4 regions of the Paenibacillus sp. GCM10028914 genome follow, and region 3 is predicted to be linked to each of the others. Evidence: riboswitches for the same ligand, from Rfam matches in the RefSeq annotation. Region 3 holds a riboswitch; each other region holds the start of a gene.
The links. A riboswitch is a leader RNA that binds a small molecule or an ion and turns the genes downstream of it on or off. The one in region 3 is predicted to bind ZMP and ZTP.
Positions count from the first base shown of each region.

Region 1: another riboswitch for ZMP and ZTP. It lies ahead of ACFQV5_RS17895 (DJ-1/PfpI family protein); the one in region 3 lies ahead of ACFQV5_RS10520 (bifunctional 5,10-methylenetetrahydrofolate dehydrogenase/5,10-methenyltetrahydrofolate cyclohydrolase).
Region 2: another riboswitch for ZMP and ZTP. It lies ahead of rpiB (ribose 5-phosphate isomerase B); the one in region 3 lies ahead of ACFQV5_RS10520 (bifunctional 5,10-methylenetetrahydrofolate dehydrogenase/5,10-methenyltetrahydrofolate cyclohydrolase).
Region 4: another riboswitch for ZMP and ZTP. It lies ahead of purT (phosphoribosylglycinamide formyltransferase 2); the one in region 3 lies ahead of ACFQV5_RS10520 (bifunctional 5,10-methylenetetrahydrofolate dehydrogenase/5,10-methenyltetrahydrofolate cyclohydrolase).

Region 1 is NZ_JBHTFO010000017.1:79,326-86,631, forward strand. Features, by position in the region: gene ACFQV5_RS17870 (S-layer homology domain-containing protein) at 1-578, opposite strand, end outside; gene ACFQV5_RS17875 (DUF6756 family protein) at 937-1,431, opposite strand; gene ACFQV5_RS17880 (NUDIX domain-containing protein) at 1,468-1,767, opposite strand; gene ACFQV5_RS17885 (GNAT family N-acetyltransferase) at 1,785-2,312, opposite strand; gene ACFQV5_RS17890 (hypothetical protein) at 2,374-2,682, opposite strand; gene ACFQV5_RS17895 (DJ-1/PfpI family protein) at 3,101-3,697, opposite strand; ZMP/ZTP riboswitch at 3,737-3,816, opposite strand; gene ACFQV5_RS17900 (histidine phosphatase family protein) at 4,042-4,614, opposite strand; gene ACFQV5_RS17905 (histidine phosphatase family protein) at 4,821-5,411, opposite strand; gene ACFQV5_RS17910 (phosphotransferase family protein) at 5,622-6,308, opposite strand; gene ACFQV5_RS17915 (protein kinase family protein) at 6,253-6,621, opposite strand; gene ACFQV5_RS17920 (GNAT family N-acetyltransferase) at 6,850-7,306, opposite strand, start outside.
Region 2 is NZ_JBHTFO010000008.1:57,912-65,217, reverse strand. Features, by position in the region: gene ACFQV5_RS06820 (L-threonylcarbamoyladenylate synthase) at 1-670, shown strand, start outside; gene ACFQV5_RS06815 (manganese efflux pump MntP) at 813-1,373, shown strand; gene ACFQV5_RS06810 (low molecular weight protein arginine phosphatase) at 1,419-2,003, shown strand; ZMP/ZTP riboswitch at 2,078-2,160, shown strand; gene rpiB (ribose 5-phosphate isomerase B) at 2,314-2,769, shown strand; gene ACFQV5_RS06800 (TIGR01440 family protein) at 2,842-3,429, shown strand; gene glyA (serine hydroxymethyltransferase) at 3,489-4,739, shown strand; gene upp (uracil phosphoribosyltransferase) at 5,038-5,667, shown strand; gene wecB (non-hydrolyzing UDP-N-acetylglucosamine 2-epimerase) at 5,716-6,873, shown strand; gene ACFQV5_RS06780 (ATPase F0F1) at 7,051-7,284, shown strand; gene ACFQV5_RS06775 (ATP synthase subunit I) at 7,277-7,306, shown strand, end outside.
Region 3 is NZ_JBHTFO010000012.1:38,420-45,725, reverse strand. Features, by position in the region: gene ACFQV5_RS10535 (glycoside hydrolase family 32 protein) at 1-310, shown strand, start outside; gene ACFQV5_RS10530 (sucrose-specific PTS transporter subunit IIBC) at 333-1,745, shown strand; gene ACFQV5_RS10525 (hypothetical protein) at 1,868-2,047, shown strand; ZMP/ZTP riboswitch at 2,102-2,179, shown strand; gene ACFQV5_RS10520 (bifunctional 5,10-methylenetetrahydrofolate dehydrogenase/5,10-methenyltetrahydrofolate cyclohydrolase) at 2,251-3,096, shown strand; gene ACFQV5_RS10515 (hypothetical protein) at 3,263-3,538, shown strand; gene ACFQV5_RS10510 (hypothetical protein) at 3,554-3,778, opposite strand; gene ACFQV5_RS10505 (Na+/H+ antiporter subunit A) at 4,032-6,890, shown strand; gene ACFQV5_RS10500 (Na(+)/H(+) antiporter subunit C) at 6,893-7,231, shown strand; gene ACFQV5_RS10495 (Na+/H+ antiporter subunit D) at 7,224-7,306, shown strand, end outside.
Region 4 is NZ_JBHTFO010000014.1:27,828-35,133, reverse strand. Features, by position in the region: gene ACFQV5_RS12890 (glycosyltransferase WbsX family protein) at 1-883, opposite strand, end outside; gene ACFQV5_RS12885 (glycosyltransferase family protein) at 940-2,031, opposite strand; gene ACFQV5_RS12880 (hypothetical protein) at 2,275-2,745, opposite strand; gene ACFQV5_RS12875 (DUF5701 family protein) at 2,784-3,404, opposite strand; gene purT (phosphoribosylglycinamide formyltransferase 2) at 3,534-4,694, opposite strand; ZMP/ZTP riboswitch at 4,773-4,853, opposite strand; gene ACFQV5_RS12865 (YebC/PmpR family DNA-binding transcriptional regulator) at 4,886-5,605, opposite strand; gene infC (translation initiation factor IF-3) at 5,860-6,333, shown strand; gene ACFQV5_RS12855 (spermidine synthase) at 6,393-7,157, shown strand; gene ACFQV5_RS12850 (VOC family protein) at 7,231-7,306, opposite strand, start outside.

The DNA of each region.
Region 1 (7,306 bases), on a different contig from region 3:
CCCGCATCCGTTGTATCCTGAGTGGCAGAAGCTGTGTATTCTTCTGTATCTCCGTTATCGTAAGCAGTCCAAGCTTCATCAGCCTCATATACATTGTAAAAAATTACAGCTGGAGCAATGGTGCAGTTGATATCTGCATTATCGAGAATCAAGTTTACAACAGCCGTAGGGTCTGTCCGGCGATCTTTGCCGAGGTCAACCGAAATCTGACCATATGACAGCTTACCAGAAACTCTGTAAGTGCCCTCTTTAGTAATCGTTACAGAAGTATGTAGCGCAGCTTCCTCTTCGGTATGCTTCTCATCTTCTGTTCCCTCCCCGTAGGGATTTCCACTTTCATACGTATCCTGGTCATGGTAATAAATAATCTCCCCACCGACGTAAACTGGTGCTTCCGGATCCTTGGATGCAGCCTCACCGTCTACAGTGATACCATCGTCGCTGAGGACAATATCAACAACATCAGCTTCATCTACAGTTGTTTCTGCAGCACTTGCAGGACTCACCCATAGGACCGCCAACATAACCATTGTTAGTGTTAGCGACAACATACGCCGCCAACGAAAACAATTTCCCATAGCAAAGTCTCCTTTTCTCCGCAGTCAGTAAAAAACGACTACATATTATGTGTACTTCGACAGCACTAAAGGTCTGCCGTAAGTGATATAAGTAACTTAGCAGATAAACATTAAATAGTTCTTAATTAAAACTGAATAAAAAATGAGTGTTTTTGATATTCATAACACTTCATCTAACTTTTAAAGCTTATCTATGTACAGAAAAAAGAGTTTTGACAACAAAAAAACAGTGTTAGCCGATGTATGATACATCTTACAACACTGTTTTTAATCATGATCACCAAGAGCAACCAATATTCCGTTCTTAAATCTATCAGAGCTCATGCATTTGTGTTCTGCTTATTCCTCGAAATCACATTCAAGTAATTACTATCATTTGACTATGATCTTCAACGAATGCCTTCATTCTATCTATAATCAATTCTCCTGAGACACATATTCCATTATGATTCTCATTAAAAAGCCATTTATATTTCTTAGATACTAAATAATAATCTCTAAGATGATATAGCTCTGGAATTACTTGATTAAAAATCACACTACTTTCCCCTTCATAGATCCACATCTTGTCATGAAGGTCCTCAGCAATGAACCAAATAGTTTCGTCCTGATCAAAATACTCAAAAAACTTATAAGTTGCATTAACTAAACCAAAACTAAAATTGGGTTCTTTGAGTCTATTGAATCCCAAGTGTAAGCCCTGGGTATAATGAGTTTTAATTAAAAAAGCATCTTCAATATTATTCAAAATACTTCTCCATTGATTCTTACTAACTTCACAAAATCTGTATTTCGGAATGTTGTGTTTCTTACATACTTCTTCTATTTCAAAGCGAACAGATAAATTATTCATCTCTGAAACTCCGTTCATTAATTTTTGTTGTAAAGCTTACGCGACCGCTCCTAAAGGACTTAGCCTCACAGGGTTGGTCGTATGATGAGGATGACTTCTTTTGATAATAATTTTAGAGTCTCTTATACTATCAGATAATCGATCACTTTCAATTCCAGTTTCTTCATATATTTCTCTTATACAAGCAAGTTCGGGATTGTTCATCTCATCAGGTTCGATATGTCCCCCAATTCCTGTCCATAATCCTGGGGCAAGCTTCCTATTTGCAGATCGTTTCATCATCAAAATTTTGTCATTATAATATAGAAATGCGGTAGACATTAATCGAGTGTTCATTCTCATCTCCTAAGGCACTATTCTGTATATTCATTCTCTAAAATGGAAAATAAATATGAATCATGAAATTTCCCTTTAGCCCATATATGTTCTCTTAAATGGCCTTCTTTTTTCATTCCAATTTTACTTAAAACCTTTGCAGATCCAATATTACCTGGACGACATGTTGCATAAACTCTATGTACTTTGAATTTTTCAAATGCTAACTTTAACATTGCTTTTGATACTTCACTTGCATATCCATTTTTCCAGTAATCTGGATTAAAGCAATAACCGATTTCTGCATTTAACTCTTTAATATAAAATCCACATCCACCTATTAATTGATTCGTATCTTTCAATATTACTGCAAGTTCAAAATCGGTTCGGTCAATTGTTTGTTGTTTTTCAATTTGTTCATTGACGTATGCTTTAGTTTCATCTTCATTGTTTGGTCCCCAAATCGTATATTCTGTTACTTTAGGATTAGACGCATATATATGTACATCTGTCCAATCCTTCATTATGAGGTCTCTAATTATTAATCTCGAGGTTTCTATGTGCATCATAAATCCTCCTTAGTAAGTGCTCCGATTTCATATAACGGAAATCCAACATTCTTCTCAGCTAATTCCAAGGCCAGATATCAAAAACCTCATTTACAATCCCTCCAACCACTATATTAGGAAAACCAAACATTATGAACTTGTATTTTAATCGATTCTTCTCCTGGTAATCTGCTCCGTTATGATTGTTTCTAAACTCGTTATAGTTATACAACCACTTTAATCCGATTTGAATATATAGGGCTATTGCTAGACTAATCATCCCTAGTGACATATTAAAGAAAACTAATATTTCATACATTTGTGTTATCCAAACTATAATTAATGATATAAATACGAGTAACAATCCTGATAAAAACCATTTACGCATTTTAACAATCATCCTTTCTTTGTTAATCAACGCTTTCTCAATTAACTGACTTTAACTTCATTCCACATTCCCATTGTGGTTGGCATAGGTACTTTTCGATTCTATGCTGATTTCCTATAACGTTTCTTGTATCTACGAGCCAAGGCTATTATGCATGTATATGTTGTTATATGAATTATTGTGTGTTTGCTTTATGTTGATAATCTATATCACTTATGCATGGTTTTATTACTTTCACTACTTTCCGCATATCCGAATCACTTGAACTCTCCAGATATTAATTTCTCTAAATCTAGTTCAAATAATCCCTCAAAATTTTCTGAACAATCCCCATACGCATATTGTAGTTAATAAAGACCAAGTGCGCTAACACTTGGTCCATACAATTGGCTTGGATAGGTATTCCCTTCTTGGTCAGTTACTGATTCCATATATACTCTAATCTTGATGCTGTTTCTATTGCTCTCTCTACTCCTAATAGTCTTGATACAACATAGAGAGAAGCATCAATTCCAGCAGTAACACCAGCCGACATCACTATCTTACCATTGTCTATATACCTGATGTCATCTATTATTTCACAATCCTTAGGTGCCACTTGTGCTAATAAATCCATTGCCCTTCTATTCGTTGTTACCTTTAGTCCACTTAACAGATTTGCCTTTGCTAACAATAGCGCACCCGTACAAATGGATAATACAAGTTCTGTATCTTTAGAAATACTATTGATCCATGATGTTAAAACCTCATTATTCATTTCTGTTCTAGATCCTATGCCTCCAGGGATAACCAAAATATCAGGTTGAGGACAATCGTTAAAATTATATTTAGGGGAAACTGCAAACGAACTAATCGTATTTATTAACCCAGCTTTCTCACTCACAGTATAAGTATTAAAATCCTTTCCCCAATTGCTCGCGGTAGCAAATACATCGAATGCTCCACAAAAATCTAAACCATCTACATGCTCATACAATAATACCGCTACATTCCTTGTTCTATTCACCCAGACCATCTCCTAAAATAAAATAAGTACTTGATCTCATAAGACCAAATACTTTGCCCAGGCGAACGGCATATGAAGTATGTGCTCCACCGTAGTTATCTACGTTCTCGCCAGTTACACATACCATATTCTTGAAGTTAATTATATCTTACAATTTAGAGATATCAATATATCGAACATGAAATTGTTTTTAATGGCCCTTTGCGATCATTTCTTATAACGTTACCGTGTTCACGACGTCCCCCACCTTAAGGCTGCGTAGCAAATCGCCACGATGCAGTTAGGTGGTGCCGATATGTCCCGGCATATACTTCCTCGACTTTACTCCAGGGAACGCGGCGGCTTGTTCGATTTTATGTAATGTCACATTCCTTCCACATTCTGATTACTTCTTTTAATTCTAGATCTTCAAATTGCATTTTATAGATATCCGGTTTCTTTAATTGATCTAAGAACTCCAAGCCATAATTAGTATCAAAATGATTCATCATCAAAGTCATTACAAGACCGTGTGTTCCAAGAACAATTTTCTTCCCTTGGTGTTCTTTTAATATGGTTTTGAGCACTCCGATTGACCTATTCTGGCAATCTGCGTTAGATTCACCACCTGGTAGTGCATACTCAGGGTTGTAGAAGTTATTTCTAATATTAGACATTAGATCAATAATATAATCTGAAGCAAATTGACGTTCCCTAAGATCTTCAAAAGTTTCTATCTCTAAGTTTAAGTGTTGAGCCAATCCCTCAACACTCAGTACGGCTCGAGAATATGGACTTGAAATAATTATGTCTATTCCTTCATCAATAAGTAACTTCGTTACTTTTTCAACATCCAACTTACCCTTTGCGGTAAGTCCTCTTGTTCTCTCATTCCCTTCATCGTATGGTGATTCAGCATGCCTAACCATATAGATTGTGGTTATCATACAGACCTCCTTAAGTCGCTATCATATGTACTTTACTGTGATTTCACATAACGTCGCTTAAGGCGCTTAGCGCCGGGTCGAAAACTTAGCCTCGCAGGGTTGTGAGCTGAATCCTCCACTGCACTCCCATCTTGCGGATCAAGGGCGAAGGTCGAAGCGTAGATGTGTTGTTATAAGACGAGAATCTTCGATTCTCACAGATGAATTTACTCCCACATTCTCGTCACTTCAATTAAATCTCGATCTTTAAATCTTAATTTGTATATATCAGGTATTGTAGTCGATTCCCAAAAGCTATACCCATATTGTTTATCAAAGTAATTCAATATCAATGTCATGATATCACCGTGTGTTCCAACTACAATCTTCTTTCCTTGATGAATTTCAATGATCCTATCAATGACGGTAATTGCACGCAATTGCGCCTCTTTACTAGACTCTCCTCCTGGGAAAGAATAATCAATATCTTCAAATACGCGATGCTTTGCTTCCTTAAACGTAACTGAGGTAAATTCACCAATGATTCTTTCACGTAAGTCTTCTTCTATAGTTATCTCTTTATGTTGATCATTTGATGTTGGTCGGATCGTTTCGATTGATCTCATGTAAGGACTTGAGACAAAAATCTCTATGTGTACCGATTTAAAAATTTCTAGTATCGTTTGTGAATCTCCTTTTCCTTTTTCTGATAATCCTCTGGTTCTTTCTTTACCTTCTACATATCCAGACTCTGCGTGTCTAACAAAATACAATTTGGTTTCCACTACTTCTATCTCACCACTTTCTTTAATCAACATTGCAATGGTTTCAGCTAACGTCTTTATATTCACGACCCTCACTAGCTTAAGGCGCGAATGCGACGGATCGCCAGACTTAGCCAGTGTAATGTTGTCCGGCTGTATTCGCTTTCTGAAATCCCCCCTGCCGGACCGAGGGCGTTTGCCCGATGCATGAATATAATCTTATAAGATGTCAGCACCTTCTTCGAAAAGAATTCATACTAAGCTTTATAAGATCTCAAATTCCGTATATTTTTCAGCCCACTCCGAAAAGGACATCGTGTCATCCCAAGTTACCTCGCCAATTGCCTTGGCACATCCCCAATCCAACACTCTTTGATGAAGCATATGAATTTTAATTCTTGCATTGAAGGCTTCTTTGTCTTCACAACGATTGAAATACTCTCTGATAAATAGCTTGGCATGTTCTTCTTCATCTTCATCTATATACATGATAACTATTCTTGGTAGGTCAGCTATGCCATCGCCAAAATACCCAGTTGTAAAATCAAAGATTCCACCTAACATCCAGTCCTCGGTTGATCGTTGAACCAGCACATTATCTGCTTTAAAGTCGCCCATTACAAATGTGGGTGAATTTAGAGCATTAAACGATTCTTCACACATTAAAAATAATTTCTCTACCCATTCAATATCTTTGGGAGTAATTACGGAATACTTCTTCGCATCTTCCAACCAATATCTTATCCGATCGTAAAGCCAAGTTTTATAGGTGCCATTAAACGGTCTAATACATTGATTCTTTGGATCAAACTCACCAAAATCCTCAACTTTCCATTGATGCAACTCACATAAAGTGTTTGCTAGCAGTTTAACAATTTGTTTTTCTTCTTCTTTGCTAATCTTGTTTTTGAGGTCTTGATCGGAGATGTGCTCTCCAGGAAGTCGAGGCATAACAGCATTTCCAACCAAAAATATCATTGCGTTCATCTACTATGTATGGGACAGAAACAGGTAGGCTTGTTAGTTTGTTTAAGCTTTCCACATAAAATTTCTCTTCAAGAAATTGTCCCTCATATAAGGGATTACCTTTAAGCACATATTCTCCTAAATCAGAACTGACAAAGATAGTTTGCTTGCCAACACCATTGGAAGTTTCTTGAAACCCCATGAGGTTCCCTAAATTAAAGCGATCTAGCACTTCCTGTAGTTGTTGATTCGTTATTGCTCCAATTCGATTTGCAGAGAAAAATATCTCTGTAGTCATTTGCTATCTCCTTACTATCAGAATTTAATTTAGGTTTTTTCTGATTCCCTATAACGTTTGGTATTCACGAAGCGCCCCAGCCTTAGATAGCTCTTATCTTAGGCTGGGGCGTTTGTCGTCTGATCTTCTTCCATTATTATACATATGACATCCAAGGGGCGATAGCCTTGTATCGTTAATACGTTGTTATACGTATCACCCTCTTCTTCGAATACTCTAAAAAATATCTTAAATCTCTATCCAAAATCTATTTATAATGTTTCCGTCTTTTTCTATATAGTCTTTATCTTGAATTCCACCATTTTTAATTATTGTTCTCTTTGAAGCTATATTATCAGAGTCACAAACCACAAGGACTTTATTAATTCCTAAATCTTTTGTCTTTACTAATGCTAACGCTAATAATTCGGTTGCATAGCCTTTCTTTCTCTTAGAGGGACGTATTCCGTATCCAATATGGCCACCACAATTCAACAACTTCTCAGTTAGTTGATGTCTAATGTTTACAGCCCCAACTATTTCATTACTCTCTGTAACTAACCAATAAGTAGAATCTCTGACCCAACCCTCAGGTAGATTGATTCCCTCTTCATTATTAATTAAAAATTCAATCATTCCTTCGAAATTCTGAGGATCTTTAGTTATTACCCATGGCACCATATCTTCATTACTTTCCTTCCATTCC
Region 2 (7,306 bases), on a different contig from region 3:
CGCCGCAGGCTGTCCGCTCGCGGCACCGAGCGCGAACCGTTCTGGCCGGCCGAGCCCAACGCTGGCCAGCCATGTGTTTGAGGACCTGGCCGGCAGCATCGACGGCATTCTCGACGGCGGCCCCGCCGGGGTCGGTGTCGAGTCGACGGTCGTGCAGGTAGGCCAGGACGGTGCCGTGACGGTGCTTCGCCCCGGCGGCGTCACGGAAGAGCAGCTTGCCGCCATTGCGGCAAGCGTGCAGCGCGACCCGGCGCTTACGCGCGCCGGTGGCACTGACAGCCCGGCGCCTCGCTCGCCGGGCATGAAGTACACGCACTACGCACCCAAAGGTGCGCTGTGCATCGTACAAGGGCGGACGGCAGACGCTGTGTCCGCCAAGATCCAGGCCGAGCTTGACGCCGCGAAGGCGCGCGGAGAAAAGACCGGTGTGCTGTCGTTCGACGAGCACATCGGTCACTACCGCGCAGACGTCGTCGTCTCGCTCGGCAGCTTGGCCGCACCTGAGGAAGCGGCTAAGCGGCTTTACGCCGGGCTGCGCCAATTCGATGAAGAGGGCGCGACCTTTCTCCTGGCTGAATCCTGCCCGGAGAAAGGCCTTGGCGCCGCAGTGATGAACCGGCTGCTTAAGGCGGCAGGCCATCATATTTTACTAGCAGATGAAATGGATTAATGAGGTTGCTGCCACGATAAATTAGGTGAGGCCGCATGATTAGGACGGGTTTCTCTCTGACCCCCTCGATGCAAAATCAGGTATGAATCGCCCCTTGTCCGCATATGGTGTACAAGACCATAGGGACTTGGGGGAAATTCAGATGTTGGAAACTTCAATCCAATCAGGGCAGCTCGCGACCATCTTAATTATGGCTGTGGCGCTCGGGCTTGATGCATTTTCATTAGGAATTGGCGTTGGCATGAGAGGTATCCGGCTGAGACATATCCTGATGATCAGTTTACTGATCGCCTTTTTTCATATGATCATGCCGTTGATCGGGCTGGTTGCCGGCCGATATGTTGGAGCTTTGCTCGGACAAGTTACGGGGTTTGCCGCAGGAGGTCTCCTTGTGCTTCTTGGTGGACATATGATCTGGAACTCTTTTCGAAAAGAAGAGGGAGGGTTTGTAAATCCCACAACGCTGCTCGGCATGCTACTGTTTTCACTCAGCGTCAGTATCGACTCCTTCTCAGTAGGTGTCTCGCTGGGGATGTTTGTGAAAGATATGCTGCCGATTGTCATTTCATTTGGTGTTATTGGCGGGCTTATGTCCATCTTAGGGCTGACAATTGGTCGGCAGGCAGCTAGCAAACTTGGTGAATACGGAGAAATGTTAGGCGGCGTCATTCTGCTTGCATTTGGTTTGATGTTTATATTTTGATACAATAACGGCAGTAAAGTATACAATTTAGGGGAGGTGGAGACCGTGAAAAACATATTGTTCGTTTGTACCGGCAACACCTGTCGCAGTCCGATGGCTGAAGGTATGCTGCGTAAACTTGCCAAGGGGAGAGGAATCGCCCTTGAGGTACGTTCTGCTGGTGTTGCAGCTATTGAAGGAATGCCGATTTCATCACATGCGGAGTCGGTGCTTCGGGATCAGCAAATCGAGGATGGATTGACATCTAAACCTTTAAGCATAGATTTGGTGGAATGGGCAGATCTTATTCTGACATTGACATTATCCCATAAGCAGTACGCGATTCGTCAGTTCCCCTATGCTGCGGACAAAGTTCACACGTTAAAGGAATACGTTGAGAATGATGAGCGGGTGCTTCGTGATTTGCAAGAACAGGACAGTCTTCTCGCGTCGATGGAGATGACGAGATCTCTTGGCGGCGAGTTGCTGGAGCAGGATAAAGTAAGACTTATTGAACTCAGACAGCGGATTCCGAGCTTTGATATTTCCGATCCATTCGGCGGCTCTCTCGAGGATTATGAGGCAACGGCAGCGGAAATCCGTTCAGCGTTGTTTCGCTTACTGGACAAACTGGATCTTGAGAATAAATAGGAATTGGATCACATATACGCAAATTATCCGTTGCTTTTCCTCAGCGTTTGATTTAAGATGAAGGGGAAAAACACGGATTCCGGTGTAACTGGCGACGAAGTGGATGAAACCACGATGGAGCACCGGAAACATACGGCCGGTCGCCTGGGCAAAGAGCATTTGGTGCACATTTCACGTGCGCGGACTGCTCTTTTTTTCGTCTTTTGATGACAATTTGGGTTATAATGATACAAGTTGTTGTACGCGCGTTTTGCGATATTCTGCAAAAATGCGAAAGACAAAAGATGAAACTTATTAGGGGGTTTTTCATATGAAAATCGCATTGGGCACAGATCATGCCGGTATTCGTTTGAGAGAAGAAATTTCACAGGTCATTCGTAGCCTTGGACATGAGGTTGAAGATTTGGGCTGTGGTTGTTCTGATTCGGTAGATTATCCTGATTACGCGCTTCCGGTATGCGAGAAGGTTGTTTCCGGAGAGGCTGATCGTGGAATTCTAATCTGCGGAACGGGAATCGGTATGAGTATTGCAGCGAACAAGGTGCCGGGCATCCGCTGTGCGCTGACGCATGATGTGTTTTCGGCAAAAGCTACCCGTGAGCATAATGACAGCAACGTGCTTGCTCTCGGTGAACGAGTGGTAGGACCTGGACTCGCAGCAGAAATCGTAACCGCTTGGCTTGAAACGGAGTTTAGTCAAGGTGAGCGGCATGTGGGCAGAGTGAACAAGATTAAAGCGATCGAGGAACGTTACTTGAAGAAGTAAGTTCATTCCAGGAATGACGGTAACTTTGCATAAAGCAGTTGCATTCAGACGAACTCCATGGAGGGCTGTGACATGACAGATTACCCGATTGATCATGCGTTGAAAGAGCAAACCGTGACAGTTGTGAAAGAGTTAGCCGAGGCTGCAAGTCTTGGACCAGGCAAGGTGCTGGTTGTTGGAACGAGCACTAGTGAAATTGTGGGTCGCCGGATTGGTACCGGTGGAGCGCTCGAAACAGCTAATCAAGTGCTGGATGCCATTATGGAAGTACAAACAGCGTATGGTTTTTACACCGCTTTTCAGTGTTGCGAGCATTTGAACCGTGCACTTGTGGTGGAGCGCGAATTGCTTGAACACTTGGGACTAACAGAAGTTGCTGCTGTACCGGTTCCGCATGCGGGCGGTTCCATGGCTTCTGCGGCTTATCGCCGTTTTAAAGACCCGTGTCTTGCAGAGAGTATCTTAGCTCATGCTGGCGTAGATATCGGTGAGACGATGATTGGAATGCATCTGCGCCGTGTTGCGGTACCTTTTCGCCCAAGTATCCGGTATATCGGAGAGGCGCGTGTGACTGCGGCTTTCACGAGACCGAAGCTAATCGGCGGGGAGAGGGCCAAGTATCGGTTGGAGCAGGAGAACGATTCATCAGCATGTGATTAAGTTTGGGCTGTGATTGATGATGTACCATATAATTATTTAATTTTGGGGAGGAACCTTTAATGATGGAGAATTTGCGTAAGCAAGACCCGGCTGTCCTGGAAGCTATGAATTTGGAACTGAAACGTCAACGCAGCAATATTGAGCTTATCGCTTCCGAGAATATCGTGAGTGAAGCAGTTATGGAAGCGATGGGTTCCGTACTGACTAATAAATATGCTGAAGGATACCCAGGCAAACGTTACTACGGCGGTTGTGAACGTGTTGATATTGTGGAAGATCTGGCTCGTGACCGTGCAAAAGAATTGTTCGGTGCAGAACATGTCAACGTTCAGCCTCACTCTGGAGCACAGGCGAACATGGCTGTATATTTGGCTGCATTGAAGCCTGGTGACACTGTACTTGGTATGAATTTGGCACACGGCGGGCACTTGACCCACGGAAGTCCTGTTAATGCATCTGGTCTTTTGTATAACTTTGTTGCTTATGGTGTTCAGGAAGATACGTTCCTTATCGACTACAACGAAGTACGCAAAGCGGCTTTCAAGCACCGTCCACGTCTGATCGTTGCAGGCGCAAGTGCATATCCGCGTACAATCGATTTCGAAGCACTGGCTTCTATCGCGAACGACGTAGGTGCGTTGTTCATGGTTGATATGGCTCATATTGCGGGTCTTGTTGCTGCAGGTCTGCATCCTAACCCAGTACCGCATGCACATTTTGTAACGACAACAACACACAAAACACTGCGCGGACCACGTGGCGGTATGATTCTTTGTAAGCAGCCATGGGCAGCAGCGATCGATAAAGCTGTATTCCCAGGTTCCCAAGGTGGACCACTTATGCACGTGATCGCATCCAAAGCAGTTGCTCTGGGTGAAGCGCTCGAACCATCCTTCAAGGAGCATGCGCAGCAAGTTGTGAAGAACGCTAAAGTATTGGCGGAAACGTTAATTTCCGAAGGACTTAACATCGTGTCCGGCGGAACCGACAATCACCTGATGCTGGTTGATACGCGTAACCTCGACATTACCGGTAAAGATGCGGAGAAGGTTCTTGATTCCATCGGAATCACAGTGAACAAGAATGCGATTCCGTTCGATCCTACAAGTCCTTTCGTAACAAGCGGTATCCGCATTGGTACGCCGGCTGTAACTTCCCGCGGTATGGATGAAGAAGCGATGGTTCAGATCGGTAAGATCATTGCTCTTACCCTGCGTCAGCCAAATGACGAGGAAACACTTGCTAAAGCAAGCCGCATGGTGGCTGAACTGACAGAGAAGTATCCTTTGTACCCAGAAATGAAATATTAATTAAATAGATAATTTGGCAGACTTAAGGCTTTAGCCTTGTCCGAGTCCTCGTCTTCGTTGAAGGCGGGGACTTTTTTTTGCGAAATTGAAAGAATGGGCATCTTTTTTTGACAAAATGGAAAACATAGTATGCTAGGGTGTATTCATGATTTCGTGCCCATTATTAGACAAAAGGAATCATGACGCTTGCAGGTGTAAAATCAAAGCGGAGAGTGATATAATAGTTAGGATTTATGGAGATCACTAGAATTCATATCCATATTGAAGAACATATTCGTACTTACCGGAGGGACCTGACATGGGAAAATTGGTGATTTGTGATCACCCATTGATTCAACACAAACTGACATTTATCCGCGACATGCGGACTAACACGAAAGACTTTCGCGAACTTGTTGACGAAGTTGCAACACTGATGGCTTATGAAATTACTCGTGATATACCGCTGGAATCCATTGCAGTACAGACTCCAGTCGCTGAGACAGAAGGTAAAGTGATCTCGGGACGTATGCTGGGTCTTATCCCGATTTTGCGTGCCGGTCTTGGGATGCTGGATGGTGTAGTTAAGCTGCTTCCTGCGGCAAAGGTAGGTCATGTGGGACTATTCCGTGATCCAGAGACACTGCAACCGGTAGAATATTACACCAAACTGCCTACAGATGTAACCGAGCGTGAGTTGATCGTTATCGACCCTATGCTTGCAACAGGTGGATCTGCTATCGCAGCGATTGACGTGTTGAAGAAACGCGGTTGCACCCAGATTAAGATGATGAACTTGGTTGCAGCACCTGAAGGAGTTAAGGCTGTTCAAGAAGCGCATCCGGATGTTGATATTTATGTAGCTGCTCTGGATGAAGGACTGGATGACCACGGTTATATCATTCCTGGACTTGGTGATGCAGGAGACCGTCTCTACGGAACGAAGTAATAACTTGTAACAAATATATAGAGTGCTAGTGAATAGGGGGTACCGAGTTTGTCTAAAGTTAAAGTGATGACCATTTTTGGCGTTCGACCAGAAGCTATCAAAATGGCGCCGCTCATCTTGGAATTACAGCGTCATCCTGAGCATATCGAGTCTGTAGTCTGCGTTACCGCACAGCACCGCCAAATGCTTGATCAGGTACTGGATGTGTTTAAGATTGTTCCAGATTATGACCTTGATGTCATGAAAGACCAGCAGACCCTGAATGAGATTACGGTGCGAGTTCTGGAAGGTCTGGAACCCGTCTTGCGGGAAGCGAAACCGGATATCGTACTTGTTCATGGTGACACGCTCACAACATTCCTTGCGAGCTATGCGGCTTTCTTGCAGAAAATTCAGGTTGGTCATGTGGAAGCGGGTCTTCGCACATGGAATAAACTCTCCCCTTATCCTGAGGAGATGAATCGCCAACTGACTGGGGTACTCGCAGATGTTCACTTCTCTCCAACGAATTGGTCTGCGGACAACCTTCGTAAAGAGAATAAGAATGAGTCAACCATTTACGTCACAGGCAACACGGTTACAGATGTGTTTAAATACACAGTACAGCCTGATTACACACACCCTGTTCTAGACTGGGCGGCTGGAAAGCGATTGATCCTGATGACGGCGCATCGCCGTGAATCTCAGGGTGAACCGCACCGGAATATATTCCGTGCCATTAAACGGATTGCTGACGAGTTCGAGGATATCGCCATAGTGTATCCGGTTCATCTAAGCCCTGCGGTTAAAGAGCCGGCACATGAGATTCTGGGCAACCATCCGCGTATCAAGCTGATTGATCCGTTGGATGTCGTAGAAACACATAACATCTATGCTCATACGCATTTGATCTTAACGGATTCCGGCGGTATGCAGGAAGAAGCTCCATCATTCGGTGTACCGGTATTGGTACTTCGGGATACAACGGAGCGTCCGGAAGGAATCGATGCAGGAACACTCGAATTGGTAGGTACCCATGAAGAGGATGTTTACACACGTACTAAAGCTCTGCTAACCGATAAAGAGCTGTATGATTCCATGAGTCAGGCAGCGAATCCTTACGGTGACGGGCACGCTTCCGAACGCATTGTCAATGCGATTTTGCACCATTTCGGTATCAAAAATGAACGTCCTGAAGAATTTCACACAATGTTCACAAAAGCATAAAAATATCGTTTATGGTGACGAACATCACAGCATACAGTTGTACTGTACGGTTCTAGCGGCATTTTGCGCAGCTCAAACTGCGCGAAATGCTTTGTTGTATACACTCAAACCATGCTATCGATTCATTGACAAAGCATTGTTATATTCAGTAAAATGAGTTGGGATTAGAGGTTTAATATGAAAAATCCAAATAGTCAAGATCACCCTTGGTTGATTGCACTTTATATTAGTGGTGCCGGAGGATTACTGGCGGCTTACATTCTGATCGGTTTTTTCGGTGGAAAGTGGCTTGCCGATTTAATGGACGGGCCCAGATACTGGATCGCGATTGGAACCGTTACAGGGCTCTTTGTAGGGATTTTGAATATTGCTCTTCTCATTAAAAAATTTCTGGGGGCGCAAAGTGAATGATTTGACGACATCCATTGTGAAC
Region 3 (7,306 bases):
TCAGCAAGAGCAGACGATCATTCGATATGATAAAACCAACAAAAAAATAACGCTAAATCGCGCAGAGTCTGGCAATCTGAGTGACGGTACAAACAATGCGATTAGATCGTGTAGGTTGGATAGTGAGAACATTAAATTTCACCTTTTTGTAGATACATCCTCTGTTGAGGTTTTTATAAATGATGGCGAAGAGGTATTCACGAGCAGGATATTTCCGCAATCAGGCAGCGAGGAAATTCGCTTCTTCACTGAAGAGGGCAGTGCACATATGACAATGACAAAATGGGATCTTGCACAAGCAGTAGACTAATAATAAAAGGGGAGAAGGAAGAATGGCGAATAATCATGATATTGCAAAATCAGTAGTAGAAGCAATTGGCGGGAGAGAGAATATTGCTTCTTTTGCTCACTGTGCAACAAGGCTTCGTATTATGGTTCACGATGAGAAGAAGATTGATCAGAAAAAGGTAGAGAATATCGAGAAGGTTAAAGGCGCTTTTTTTAACTCGGGCCAATATCAGATTATCTTTGGTACCGGTACGGTTAATCAAATATTTGAAGAGGTCGAAAACCTTGGATTAGAAAGCACAAGTAAAGAGGCGTTAAAAAGCGAATCAAAGAAATCAGGGAATGCTTTTCAACGTGCAATTCGTACTTTCGGTGACGTATTCGTTCCGATTATCCCCGTATTGGTTGCAACAGGATTATTTATGGGACTTCGGGGGTTACTGACACAAGAACAGGTGCTTGCGTGGTTTGGTGCAACACCAGCTGATATTTCACCGAACTTCCTGCTCTTTACACAGGTGCTAACGGATACGGCATTTGCGTTCTTGCCTGCTTTGGTTGCTTGGTCCGCATTCAGAGTATTTGGCGGTAGTCCGGTCCTCGGGATTGTCTTAGGCTTGATGCTTGTAAATCCTGCATTACCTAATGCTTATGAAGTAGCTAATGGGTCATCAGAAGCACTTATATTCCTTGGATTTATACCGGTTGTTGGATATCAAGGGTCCGTTCTGCCAGCTTTTTTTATGGGATTACTAGGTGCGAAATTTGAGCGTTTTCTTAGAAAGAGAATTCCTGAAGCCATTGATTTGATCGTAACACCATTCTTAACCCTTGTTGTCATGATTATTCTTGGACTATTCGCGATTGGTCCCGTATTCCATTCAGTTGAAGAAATCGTTCTGAACGCAACAACGTTCGTGTTAGAACTTCCTTTCGGTTTGGCAGGACTTCTCATTGGCTTCCTTAATCAGATTATTGTCGTTACGGGTGTGCATCATATCTTTAACTTTTTGGAGATCCAATTACTTGAGCGGACAGGAGCCAATCCATTTAACGCAATCGTCACAAGCGCGATGGCTGCTCAAGGCGCAGCTTGTCTTGCAGTAGGCATGAAGACGAAGAATAAGAAGCTGAAAGCGTTGTCGTTCCCGTCTTCGTTCTCCGCATTATTGGGTATTTCAGAACCAGCTATATTTGGTGTCAACCTGCGTTATGTTAAGCCGTTTGTTATGGGTTTAATCGGTGGGGGTGTAGGCGGATTCATGGCATCGCTATTCCAGCTTAAAGCTACTGGTATGGCAGTCACCGTTATACCAGGAACGCTCCTTTACTTGAATAGCCAGCTTCCACTTTATATCCTCTGTAACATAGTAGCCATGGCAATAGCATTTGCATTAACCTGGTTCTTTGGGTTTAATGATAAAATGCTGGATGAACTGAGTTTGAAAAATAAATAGTAGATATAGAAAGCTCGCCGCATTGCTGGCGAGCTTTTTTCTTGTACGGAGAAGAAGTTACTTCTGCTGGAGAACATTGTATAATGAGTGACAGAAAGCTTAAATGTGAGGAGTCGTGCATCATGTTTAGAGGTTGGAAGCTATCTGTGCTTGGCATAGTGATTGTCGGCATCACTGCCGGGATCGCGCCCCAGTTCGGATTAATCGACTATTACAGATCTATATCCATGTTCATTTTATTCGTCTTGTTTATCGTAGCACTAGAAGTGATGGATCGATTCAACCGCCGAAAAAAAGAATAATAACATCCCAAAGATAGATGCGCATTGCTTCAAAACGTGATATATTTAACAAAAGTCACTATGTGTAACTGGCGTAGCATGGAACACCATGAGGGAGCACATAGATAACAGCCGTACGCCTGGGCAGAGGTAAGGAGATTCTCGAAGAATCTCCTTACCTCTTTGTGTTTTATAAACATAACTTGTCGAAAGGGCTGGTAAACATGAAGAATGAACCATTGATCTTGGATGGTAATCAAGTCGCAAATCGTATTAAAGAGGAATTGAAAGAGCGTGTCGAACAATTGGTACAGAATGGAGTTACGCCTTGTTTGGCAACTATACTTGTCGGTGATGACCCTGCCTCAGAGACATACGTTCGAATGAAGGGGAATGCCTGCAAGAGACTCGGGATCGATTCCAAACGTGTAGTGCTGGAAAGCTCAACTTCTACGGAAGAATTAATTAACGTTATTCGTGATCTAAATAATGATCCGTCTGTTCACGGTATATTGCTTCAGCATCCGGTCCCGCATCATATTGATGAACGCGCTGCTTTTGAAGCAATCTCGATTGAAAAAGATGTAGACGGTGTTACCATGCTTGGATTTGCTCAAAATGCATTTGGGCAGGCAGCCTTTCCTTCCTGTACGCCAGCAGCTATTCTGGCAATTATGGACGAATACCAGATTCCGATGGAAGGAAAGCACGCTGTCGTTGTAGGCAGAAGTCCGATTCTCGGAAAGCCGGTGTCAATGATGCTTCTGAATCGGAATGCTACCGTGACCATTTGTCATTCCAGAACGCAAAATTTAGACCAACTGGTATCCCAAGGGGATATCGTTGTGGCGGCAGTCGGAAAACCTAACTTCATTCAAGGAGATTGGATCAAGCAAGGCGCAGTTATTATGGATGCTGGATACAATGAAGGCAATATCGGAGATTGTGATTACGATGCTTGTTATGAGCGTGCAAGTGCGATAACTCCTGTTCCCGGTGGTGTTGGGCCGGTTACGATCGCTACATTACTGAAGCATACGGTTGATGCTGCGGAGAAGACCGTGAATTAAACGTAACAACAATGTAAGTATCATGAGACGGCTATTTATCCTGTATGGATGAGTAGCTGTTTCTTTTCATATGAAAATTTTGAATTGATTAAGATTATGCTACAATGATTGCTAAGTACGAATACCCTGAGACTACATTCTTGAACTTACGAACAGGAGGGCAAATATGGAGTGGTTAGCTGTACAGCCCTATTATAAAATCCGGAGAGAAGTTGGAAGTACGGAACAAAGAACGATTGAGGAAAACCGTACTTTATATTTGTATAATGATAAGATCGTAACTCAGTATCGTGAGTTTCCGATAACCGATGTGTTTGACGTGTCTTATCGTAAGATGGGGGAAACGGGTGGATTTCTTTATCTGCATACGAAGCTAGGTGTATATTCGTATACGGTTAAAGATAACCCAGCCAGCTTCATTAAAGCTTTCAAAAGTCTGTAATCAAGTGGGCCTGAATTACTCGGTTGTACGGATGATTCTGATGTATTCTCGCGGATAAAAGGACGCGGCACCATTGTTTGTTTCTTTTAGGCTGCGATTGTTTAAATGATCTGTATAGCTAAATGGCTCTAGGTTTGATTCAGGGTAATGTATTCGGTTAATATGCCTGTCCATCAACGCTGCCCCGATGATTAGAAAGGCGAACAGCGTAACACAAACGGTGACTTTCCGGGTAATCATTATTATCACTCCTCACCTAAGAGTGATTCCCCATCTCAGATTTTTCATTCATAATTCTTTTGACAAAAGCGCCAAAATTAAGCTATACTGATTCTCAGTTTGAGACTGAACGCGAACTATATATGGAAATAACCGGAGGAGCCTGCCAACAGCGGGCTCTTTTTGCGTTTTTTTGGTCTTACGATCTATGTATTGGTAATAATTTTGGCAATACTAAGGAAAGATTACATTTTTGGGCTAAGGAGGAATCAACTTGTCGCTGCTTCACGTCGCCATTATGGTACCTATTCTTTTTGCCGTTTTGGTACCTCTGTTTTACAAGTTTATGAAACGAATACACACAGGATGGTTTATCCTGCCTGTCCCTGCGATTTTGTTCGCCTATTTCATCAGCAGGATTCCTTCGGTACAGGAGGGGGGAGAAGTACTCTCTACCTTACGATGGATACCTTCTTTAGGCATCAATTTCACCGTATATCTTGATGGACTGAGTCTGTTATTTGCCTTGCTGATTACGGGCATTGGTATGCTTGTTGTCTTCTATTCTGTGTTCTACATGGATAAGAACAAAGAAGCGATCCACCGGTTTTATGTATACTTGCTTCTGTTCATGGGGGCTATGCTCGGTGTCGTGCTGTCCGATAACGTGATGGTACTTTACGGATTTTGGGAATTGACGAGTGTATCTTCCTTCCTGCTGATCGCTTTCTGGCATACTAGAGATCGCTCCAGATACGGAGCGCTAAAATCCATGCTTATTACCGTATTTGGTGGTCTTGCCATGTTCACCGGTTTTCTTATGTTATCGATCATGGCGAACAGTATGAGCGTCCGAGAAATCATTGGAAGCGTCGGTGAGATTACGGACCATGTATTATTTATACCTGCTATGTTTCTCATTCTTCTGGGCGCTTTTACGAAGTCGGCTCAGTTTCCGTTTCATATTTGGTTGCCGGATGCGATGGAAGCACCAACACCTGTCAGTGCTTATCTTCATTCCGCTACGATGGTAAAAGCCGGCCTTTATTTGGTTGCCCGTTTTAGCCCCGTGTTCGCGGGTCATGCCGAGTGGTTTTGGCTCGTGACAGCGGTTGGACTAACCACACTGATCTATGGATCTATTCGTGCCATTAAACAGACCGATTTAAAAGCATTGCTTGCTTTTTCTACGATTAGCCAGTTGGGATTGATTATGAGTTTGCTCGGTCTTGGTTCAGCTGCAGCTTTTTATTCTGGTAATCCAGAGTCTCTGGTTTACACAAAAGCGACAACAGCTGCTATCTTTCACCTCATAAATCATGCCACGTTCAAAGGCGCACTGTTTATGGTAGTAGGGATTGTAGACCACGAAACCGGTACACGAGATATCCGGAAGTTAGGCGGTCTTATGTCGCTCATGCCGATCACATTTACAGTTGCTGCGATTGGTGCATTTTCGATGGCTGGATTACCACCGTTTAATGGATTTTTAAGTAAAGAAATGTTCTTTACAGCAGTGCTTCAAGCGACAGAAATGGATTTCTGGAATGTTCAAACATGGGGTGTACTCATCCCTGTCGTGGCTTGGGTGGCAAGCGTGTTTACATTCCTGTACAGCATGATTTTGGTGTTCAAAACGTTCTCAGGCAAGTTTCAACCGAGCAAGCTCGATAAGAAACCGCATGAAGCACCGCTTGGGATGCTTATTCCACCGGTTATTTTGGCAACGCTAGCCGTGGTGTTCGGATTCTTCCCGAATCTGTTGTCTTATTCGTTAATTGAGCCGGCTATGGCGGCGATTTCACCTGATTTGTTAGCACCAGGAGAAAAATTCCAAGTGAAGATTGAGTTCTGGCATGGCTGGACAACTGAGATCTTTATGACAATCGGTATTATCATCCTGGGTACAATTCTTTACAAAGTTTATGGGAAATCCCGAGTGTTAAATCGCCCGCTATTTAATAAAATTTCGTTTAACCGGGTATATGACAGAGGACTTGCATCTCTTGAACGTAGTGGCAACAAAGTCACGGGTTCCTATATGACTGGTTCGATCCGTCACTATGTTATATATATTTTTGCATTTATGATCGCTCTATTGGGATACGCCATGGTTTATTCAGGTGGCATCAAGATTGATACCTCGAGTTATGCACCGATATCGTTCTATGAGGCGGTCGTCTTGATTGTGCTAGTTGCTTCGGTTCTGGCACTACCATTTGTCCGGACAAGACTAGTTGCCATTATTTTGACAGGGATGTCTGGTTATATGGTTACATTGTTCTTCGTTATATTCCGGGCTCCAGACCTTGCACTCACGCAGATGATTGTGGAGACAGTCTCTGTCATGTTGTTCCTATTATGTTTCTACCACTTGCCAAAGCTTAAGAAGGAGATTGTTTCACTAAAATTCAAATGGACAAACGCCTTAATAGCCATTGGTGTAGGTGTAGTGATGACATTGATCTCCTTAGGGGCGACAAGCGGTAGAATGTTTGAACCCATATCGGATTTCTTCATAAAGGGAAGTAAAGAGCTGGCTGGCGGTAAGAATATCGTTAATGTCATCCTGGTAGACTTCCGTGGATTCGATACAATGCTTGAGATTACGGTTCTATGTATTGCTGCCTTGGGCATTTATGCCATGATCAAGATTGATCCGGGTGATGCCATTCTTGGACAGCGGGAGATGAGACTTGATATTATTCTGCCGAGCAGCAATGACGTGATTTTGAGAACGATCTCGAAGGTTGTAATCTTTATTATCCTGACTTTTGCGCTGTACTTATTCCTTGCCGGACATAACAGTACGGGGGGCGGATTCATCGGTGGACTGATGACAGCCTCAGCCTTGGTGCTTCTGTCAATGGCGTTTGGAATGAATGTAAGCCAGAAGATTGTTCCCGTAAATTACAGAGTGATGACAGCTGTCGGTCTTTTGATCGCATATCTCACTGCTATGGGGTCCTTCTTATTTGACGCACCGTTTCTCAGTCATGCTTTTGGACATTTTACACTCCCACTGCTGGGAGATACTGAGCTTGCCACCGCTGTATTATTTGATTTAGGTGTGTACTTAGCGGTAGTTGGGGTCACTATGACGATCATTTATTCAATTGGGAGGGACGAATAGCCATGGAGTTATATATGTCACTAGCCATCGGCGTTTTATTCGCCGTTGGGGTTTACTTGATTCTCTCCAAAAGCTTGCTTCGCATCATTTTGGGAACTTCGCTACTTACGCACGGGGTACATCTATTGTTACTAACAACCGCTAAGCTGAAGACAGGGGCAGCTCCACTGCTTGGAGAACAGGCGGATTCTTATGTTGATCCGCTCCCGCAGGCGCTGATTTTAACGTCTATTGTCATTAGCTTTGGTGTAACATCATTCTTCTTCGTGCTTGCCTATAAAGCGTATCAGCGGCTCGGAACAGATGATATGGAAGAGTTGAGGGGGGAAGAAGATGAATAATCTGGTTGTTCTCCCGCTCCTGATCCCTTTGCTAACGGCTGTGATTCTAATTTTTCTATCGAAGAGAGTAAAAAT
Region 4 (7,306 bases), on a different contig from region 3:
CGAATTTTTGCGGAGTCATGCCAACAGTACTTAGTCCGTTATATCCTTTTCTAGGTGTGTTATCCCAATTCACAAACGCTCCAGGGTATACTGGTTCACCGTCTCTATGAGGTGTCCTCTCAAGAATATTTGTCCATACTTTATCGTAATCAACCGCTAAATGCTTTTTATTCTTAACGGGTATTTCTATCCAAGGATATTTTATATTACCGTGTGCAAATGTGTAATGCGGTTCAAACTCCATGCTGGCATCAAATCCCTCTTGGTTTGCCAATGGAAATCCTCCCAGTGTTCGCACGATATGAATCCCTTTCAAGCCATTCTGCTGCGCAAGTATTCTCCAATGATGGATCATTTCTTCACATCTCGGTATACTTGCGGGTCTATAAATAAGAAAAAGAGGTTTATCTTCAACGCGAATGTAACGCTTATCTCGAAAGGCTTCCAACAGATAATAAAAATGTGTTGTCCAATCTTCTTCGTCGCCGTAATCCTGCGGCATTAACACATCGTGCTCCATTCCGTCCCATCTTCGAGTCCAAGGCTCGTTAGCCCAAGATAAGCAAAAAGGGAAGTTTGGAGTTTGGTTATGAAGTATTTGTTGTAATGGTCCTTCCAATAGCTGTCTGCCTTTAAACCAATAATGATAATAACAAAATCCGTAAATTCCGTATGTCATGGCGGTTTCTGCCTGCCATTGCCTCGCTTTCGGATCCATTAAGTTATAATAGTAGTTACTCAAAGGTAATCTAGGTTGTAAATGTTTAGGATATAATGGAACTGCTTTTTTTACATTTGTCCACTCGGTAAATCCTTCTCCCCACCATTGGTCATTCTCAGGGATTTGATGAAACTGAGGTAACACTATGGCTATGAGTTTCAATGACAATACCTCCTTGTTGAGAGTAAGTAGCTTTTAATCGCCCTCATGATGACTAACTAATTAAAAACGATATCAAGCAATTGGATACCTCTCTGCAGAAAAGAGTGATTGTATTTGTTATCTGCCATAGCTCTTGATGCTACCAAGCGTCTTTGATCAATGTTAGACCAATAATATTCGAATTGACAGGTAAGCTCGTCAAGCGTGGAAAAAGTTATAAAATCATCCCACTCAATTCCGAAACCTTTATCCGTATTTTGTTGAACCATTTGAAACGTTCCACACGCTGACACCTCAAATTTCTGAAGCAAAATATTACCGTAATTAATGACAATTCTAGCCCCGTTATAATATTCGGCTAATTTATCGCTCGAGGGGATTGAGAATACGGTAGAATTCAATTCCTCCCATCCATTTCCATAGACAAACACCTTTTTGCCCGATAACAGATTAGATTGAGCAAATGTATGCGTTGCATGAAACGGATCGGCGTTTCCAAGAATCAGTACATCCGACTTATAACAAGTTGCCACAAATTTGGGATAGAATTTGCTGGTATTAACAGCAAAGGGTAAATAATGACATTCTGCGTTACGAGTAAGCTGGTAAGCTGAAATATTGCTGGGTAGTTGTGTGAATACATAGTCAAATAACGGAGCCATTATTATATGTGAAGTTGTCGCGCCTGTTTGATCTGTTTGCCATACAGCTTTTTTCACATTGGTAGCTCTTAATTCTTTAGCAATTTCGAATGGAAGTGTATCCTCTCTGTTAATAACCAGAATAAGATCAATTTCATTTTGGGATAAATGATTGGCTAATTCATGTGCATACTTAACGAGATAAACATTTTTAACTAAATATCTAAGCTGCTCTTCAAGCAATATTTCATAAGGTCCTGTTATTGTCTCTGAAGGTGGTATTAATAACACAAGGTTTAACGTTTTATATATGATTTTGTTATTAATGATACCTTGTTGCTGATTATCTCTTAACAATGTTATCTCACTCTGTATACTGGACTGATAATCATGCATCGTATTTTTTTCAGGTAATAATTCTTTGTTTATTGAGGTTATCACTTGTTCCCTGATCCATTTATTATGATCCTTTAAATTGAAAGGTCTTTTTATAAAATTTTTTTTCATAAAACCTCTCCTCATATACAGCAATCCCTTTGAAATCACTTATTCTAAGATATGCGTATGTAGCTTCATTTGAGTTAGGGTGTTCGCCCTAAAATGATAGGTTCTATGATCACACTATTTTTCTATGAAATCAGGGCTCCGGATCCCCTATCCTCGCCATACAAAGAGCTTAAATTAGCTTTTCAAACAACAAACGCCGCACTCAGCAAATTTGAGCACGGCGTTTTTATATGATATCCTTGGCTATCTATTATTCATCAATGCAGCACAATGATCTATTAAGAAACAAAAAGTTCGATTATGTCCTATGAAAAAAGAAGACACGTCGTACCTTTTTCTCCCCGGTTCATAAGTCAATAAGGCTCGATTCTTCATTACATTCACAATAATTCCAGCAAATTTTTCTGCGTAAGCTCCATCCATAAAAGTAATATAGGCATATAGTGAGTGATCCAAGGGCTCATCCAAAGGACTTACACCAGCGCAAGAATACTCCGTTTGTATCCCTATTTGCTTCAGCTTACTAAGTGCTGGATAAATCTCCGTGTCTACATCGACGCCATCAAATATTGTGGTCCTTTTTCCCTCCTTACGCACTTTTGTCCTGTTGGTCCAGTTCTCAAGTTCAACCTTACGACGTCTCCAATGTTGGTCAGAGTGTTTGCTCAGAAGCACTTCACCTTCGCCAGAAATATCTACTTTACTTTGCTGCATGTGCGTCTTATCCTCTCGTATACCAAATAATATGGATATTAAATTCCAGCTCTTAGGCTACAAGAAGCGGAGCCTAGCCATGTGTGAGGGTTACCTGCCCAGCACCATCCCAACTTAGGCTTATTTTCACTTATCCATAAAGCGGTAACTCTCTTGTCACCACACCGGGAGCCAAGCAAATAAAACCCATTATTCTTCATCAAAATATCAGGATAATGCGTAATAAGAGCAACCCCCTCCTCTAAGGTGAGCGGTGATCTACTCTCATTACTGATAATCTGGATAGCTTCATTAGGTGTAATATTACGTGTTTCTTTTCCAGTATCGATATCGATAACCAGATATGCCATTCCGCCGGGCAGCTCTATGCCTTCAATAGGTTTAAATCTTTGGACCTCTTCTGCATCCAATACACTAAAACCTTTTTTATTTTGTCGTTCAACAAGCTGCATGGCCCTTTCCCCGTTCATCCAGTCACTCTTTATGACGATAACAAAGGGAATACGGCCTAGCTCTTCATATTTATCTTCAGTAAATTTGGTTTTTTCTCTAAGTGGTTCGATTTGTTTCATAAACTCTTCTGCTTCAAGTCCCATTATCTCGGGATAACCTTTGGAAATTAAATTCTGAACTTGTCGATCAAACTCATTATCAATCATTTGTATATCCCTTCCCTCGCTTGAACTGCTCCAAATACTATTCTACAACATTTGATTCTAAATATAAAAAAGAAGCCGGGTATAAGTTGTCGTTTGCAACTCATTCCCGGATCTCGTTATTCTTAATATCTATGCTTTCTCCACCGATAGTCCATCCAGCGCTTGCTTAGCACGAGCTCGTGCTTCTTCGACTGATTCCGCTGTTGATAAAGCTACAGCCATTCTCCGACCAACCTTACTAACCGGCTTTCCAAATACACGTACCTGCGTATTCTCTACAGCTAAAGCCTTTTCTACACCCGTAATTCGATAGTCTTCCAGTTCGAGCTCTGCTTTCAGAGGTCTGCTGGCACCTGGAGACAACAACAAGATCTCCGGAATAGGGTAGCCTAGGATTGCACGGACATGAAGCGCAAATTCAGATAAATTTTGTGTAACGAGTGTTACTAACCCCGTATCGTGAGGCCGAGGAGAAACTTCGCTAAAATACACTTTATCCTGTGTCAAAAATAATTCAACGCCAAATAGACCATAACCACCAAGCTCATCAGTAATTGTTCTTGCAATATGCTTAGCTTCTTGGACCTGCTTCTCTGTCATGGGATGAGGCTGCCAGGATTCGATATAATCACCGCTCTCTTGAACATGACCAATCGGAGCACAGAAGCTAGTACCACTCACGGAACGGACGGTAAGTAATGTAATTTCAGATTCAAAGCGGATAAACTCTTCAATAATGACCCGTCCGTTCTGAACTCGCCCGCCTTCCATAGCAATATTCCAGCATTGCTCAATATCCTTCTCCTCACGGCACACACTTTGACCTTTACCCGAGGAACTCATAAGCGGCTTGATGACACAAGGGAAACCCATCTCGTGGACTGCTTGAACAAACTCTTCATAGGTATCCGCAAATTTGTACCCTGCTGTTGGTAAACCAAGCTTCTCAGAAGCGAGCCTTCGAATACCTTCGCGATCCATCGTCAGCTTCGCTGCCCGTGCTGTTGGAATCACTCGATGCCCTTCTTCCTCCAACTTCAATAATTCCGATGTCGCTAACGCCTCAATTTCCGGGACAATGAGATCCGGCTTCTCTTGTTCAATAATTTCTCTCAGCAACTTCTCATCCAGCATATCAATAACATAACTGCGGTTTGCTACCTGCATAGCAGGTGCATGTGCGTAACGATCAACAGCAACCGTTTCGACCCCTAAACGCTGCGCTTCAATAATTACTTCCTTCCCCAGTTCTCCTGAACCAAGCAATAGCATCTTTTTAGATTGTAACATCGCCTTATCCCTCACTTTATCTGATTGTTCTAACTTCATTTGCAGATAAATAAAAGAGGCAAGGAGAAATAAACTCCTTACCTCTGCCCAGGCGTACGGCCACTGCTACTAATGTGCTCCCTCATGGTTCCCCATGCTCCGCCAGTCACACATCAGCTTTTCATTTGTCATTTATTTCGTGTTGAAAAGTACTAGTCTTCGTAGTCAACATTATGGAACACTTGCTGTACATCTTCCAAATCTTCAAGAGCATCAATCAATTTTTCAAACTGTGGTACCGCATCTTCTGGAAGCTCCACATAATTTTGTGGAAGCATCGTTAATTCAGCGACCGTAAATTCAGAAATACCATTATTTCTGAAAGCTTCTTGAATCTCGTGGAATTGTTCTGGTTCTGCATATACGATGACAGCATCTTCTTCTTCCATAATGTCACGAACCTCAACATCGGCCTCCATCAATAATTCGAATACTTCATCCAATGTTTTGCCCTTAACACCAATAACGGCAGTCGCATCAAACATATACGCAACTGATCCACTTACACCCATATTTCCGCCGTTCTTGTTAAAGGCAGAACGTACATCTGACGCCGTACGGTTCACGTTATTCGTGAGCGTATCTACAATAACCATAGCCCCGTTAGGACCAAATCCTTCATAACGAAGCTCCGTATAGGTTTCTTCTGAACTTCCTTTTGCTTTATCCAAAGCACGATCGATAATTGCTTTAGGTACGTTATATGTTTTTGCTCTTTCTAGAACAACCTTCAGAGCTCGGTTTGATTCAGGATCCGGCTCACCTTTTTTTGCTGCTACATAAATTTCGACTCCGAATTTTGCATATATACGACTTGTATTTGCATCCTTCGAAGCTTTCTTTTCTTTGATATTATTCCATTTACGACCCATGATGTTCCCGCTTTCTTTATAAATTTTACTTTTCTATTATAACATCTTACTTCGTGATGAAAAAACTATTCATCCGAAGAAGTATTTTCTCCTCAGATTGTTCCATTATATACAACTTTATCTCTCGGAAGCAATGACGGACATCTCAAGTACAGGTATAGTATAGAACTGTTCTCTAGTTCGAGTTTGTTGATATCGCAACTGACGAAAGGTATGATAAATACAAAGTTTAGAACGAGAGGTATGATGAAGTCATGATTAAGAATGAGAAAATAAAAGCTCTAGAAGTAGAGCTGACAGGTATAGACGGTGAGGATTTAGGCATTGTTTCTACAAAAGAAGCCCTTGAGATGGCTAGAAAGTTAAAGGTGGATCTTGTATGCACATCCTTATTCAGCAGTCCTCCTCCCTGTCGTCTGGTTGCAGCCGGGGCCGTTAAAGAGGAGCGTCAGCAAGCCCGTAAGAAAGAACAACCTGCCAAACTGAAAGAGATCCGGTTGACGCCAAATATTGAAGATCATGACTATGAGACGAAAAAAAGCCAGGCTGAAAAGCTATTACGTGCAGGCCATTCTGTCTCACTCGTTGTCCGAGTTCAGGGTAAGGAAGGACCTAAAGCTAAGGCTCTACTTGAAGAGCTGATTCAAGATTTAAAAGAAGTTGGACATAAAAAAACAGGTATACAACTTAGTGGCAAGCAAGCCATGGTGGAGCTTGAAGCCCGATAACTGCTACCGTTCTTACGTCTTCGGATAAAGAGCATAGCTATGAATCTATCTTTAGTTCATTGAAGGAGTACATTGGGTTGCATACACAGCATATAGAGCATGAATACAATCAAGAAATTATCGTATTAGACACAACCGAGCTGTTCGGAGAGAAAGGTCATTTTCGCGTCATGCAGTTCTATAACGAGGCAATCCAAGGAGCAATTGATCTGGATCAACCGGAGCGGGTTTTATTTGAATACCCGAAAGCGATCATTCATCTCATGGAATTGAATGATCCCTCTTTCGAAGATATGTTTGTGATCGGACATGGAGTCGGAACCATACCCCGTTATTTCTCCCACAAACGCTGTAAAGTAGCTGAACTAAATACAGCCATTGTTAATTTAAGTCGTCAATATTTTGGTTATACCCTGGATAATGTCACCATTGGTGATGGCCGGGAAATACTCGAAGCTGAACTTCCAGAAAGTTATGATTATATTGTTTTGGACGCGTTTACTGAAAAGGGCACTCCCCACCATCTGGTGTCATGGGAATTTTTTAAGATCGCATTCGAAAAGCTCGATTCTCAAGGCTTTATCCTAGTCAATCTTATTGGAAGAAGCGAACATGACCCTATGATTAATGCGATTTACACGACCATAAGTCATCAATTTCCATACGTTAAATCTTTCTCACTCCCCTCCGACGCTTCTGCGGAGAACCAGAATATGCTGATAGTTGGCGGGAAGAGACCGATTAAATATCAATCCAAACACCTTTCGGGTTTCAACGAAATTGAATTGGGGTTCGGATATATTATACGAGACCAAGACTTTTGAAACGTAAGCATATCTTTCATAAACCAAAAAACATCGCTCTTATGCGATGTTTTTTTGGTTTAATCTATTATTGTTAACCCACCATACTTGGATCCATATACATAACTTCCCATAAATGACCGTCTATATCTTCAAAACTCCAACTATAC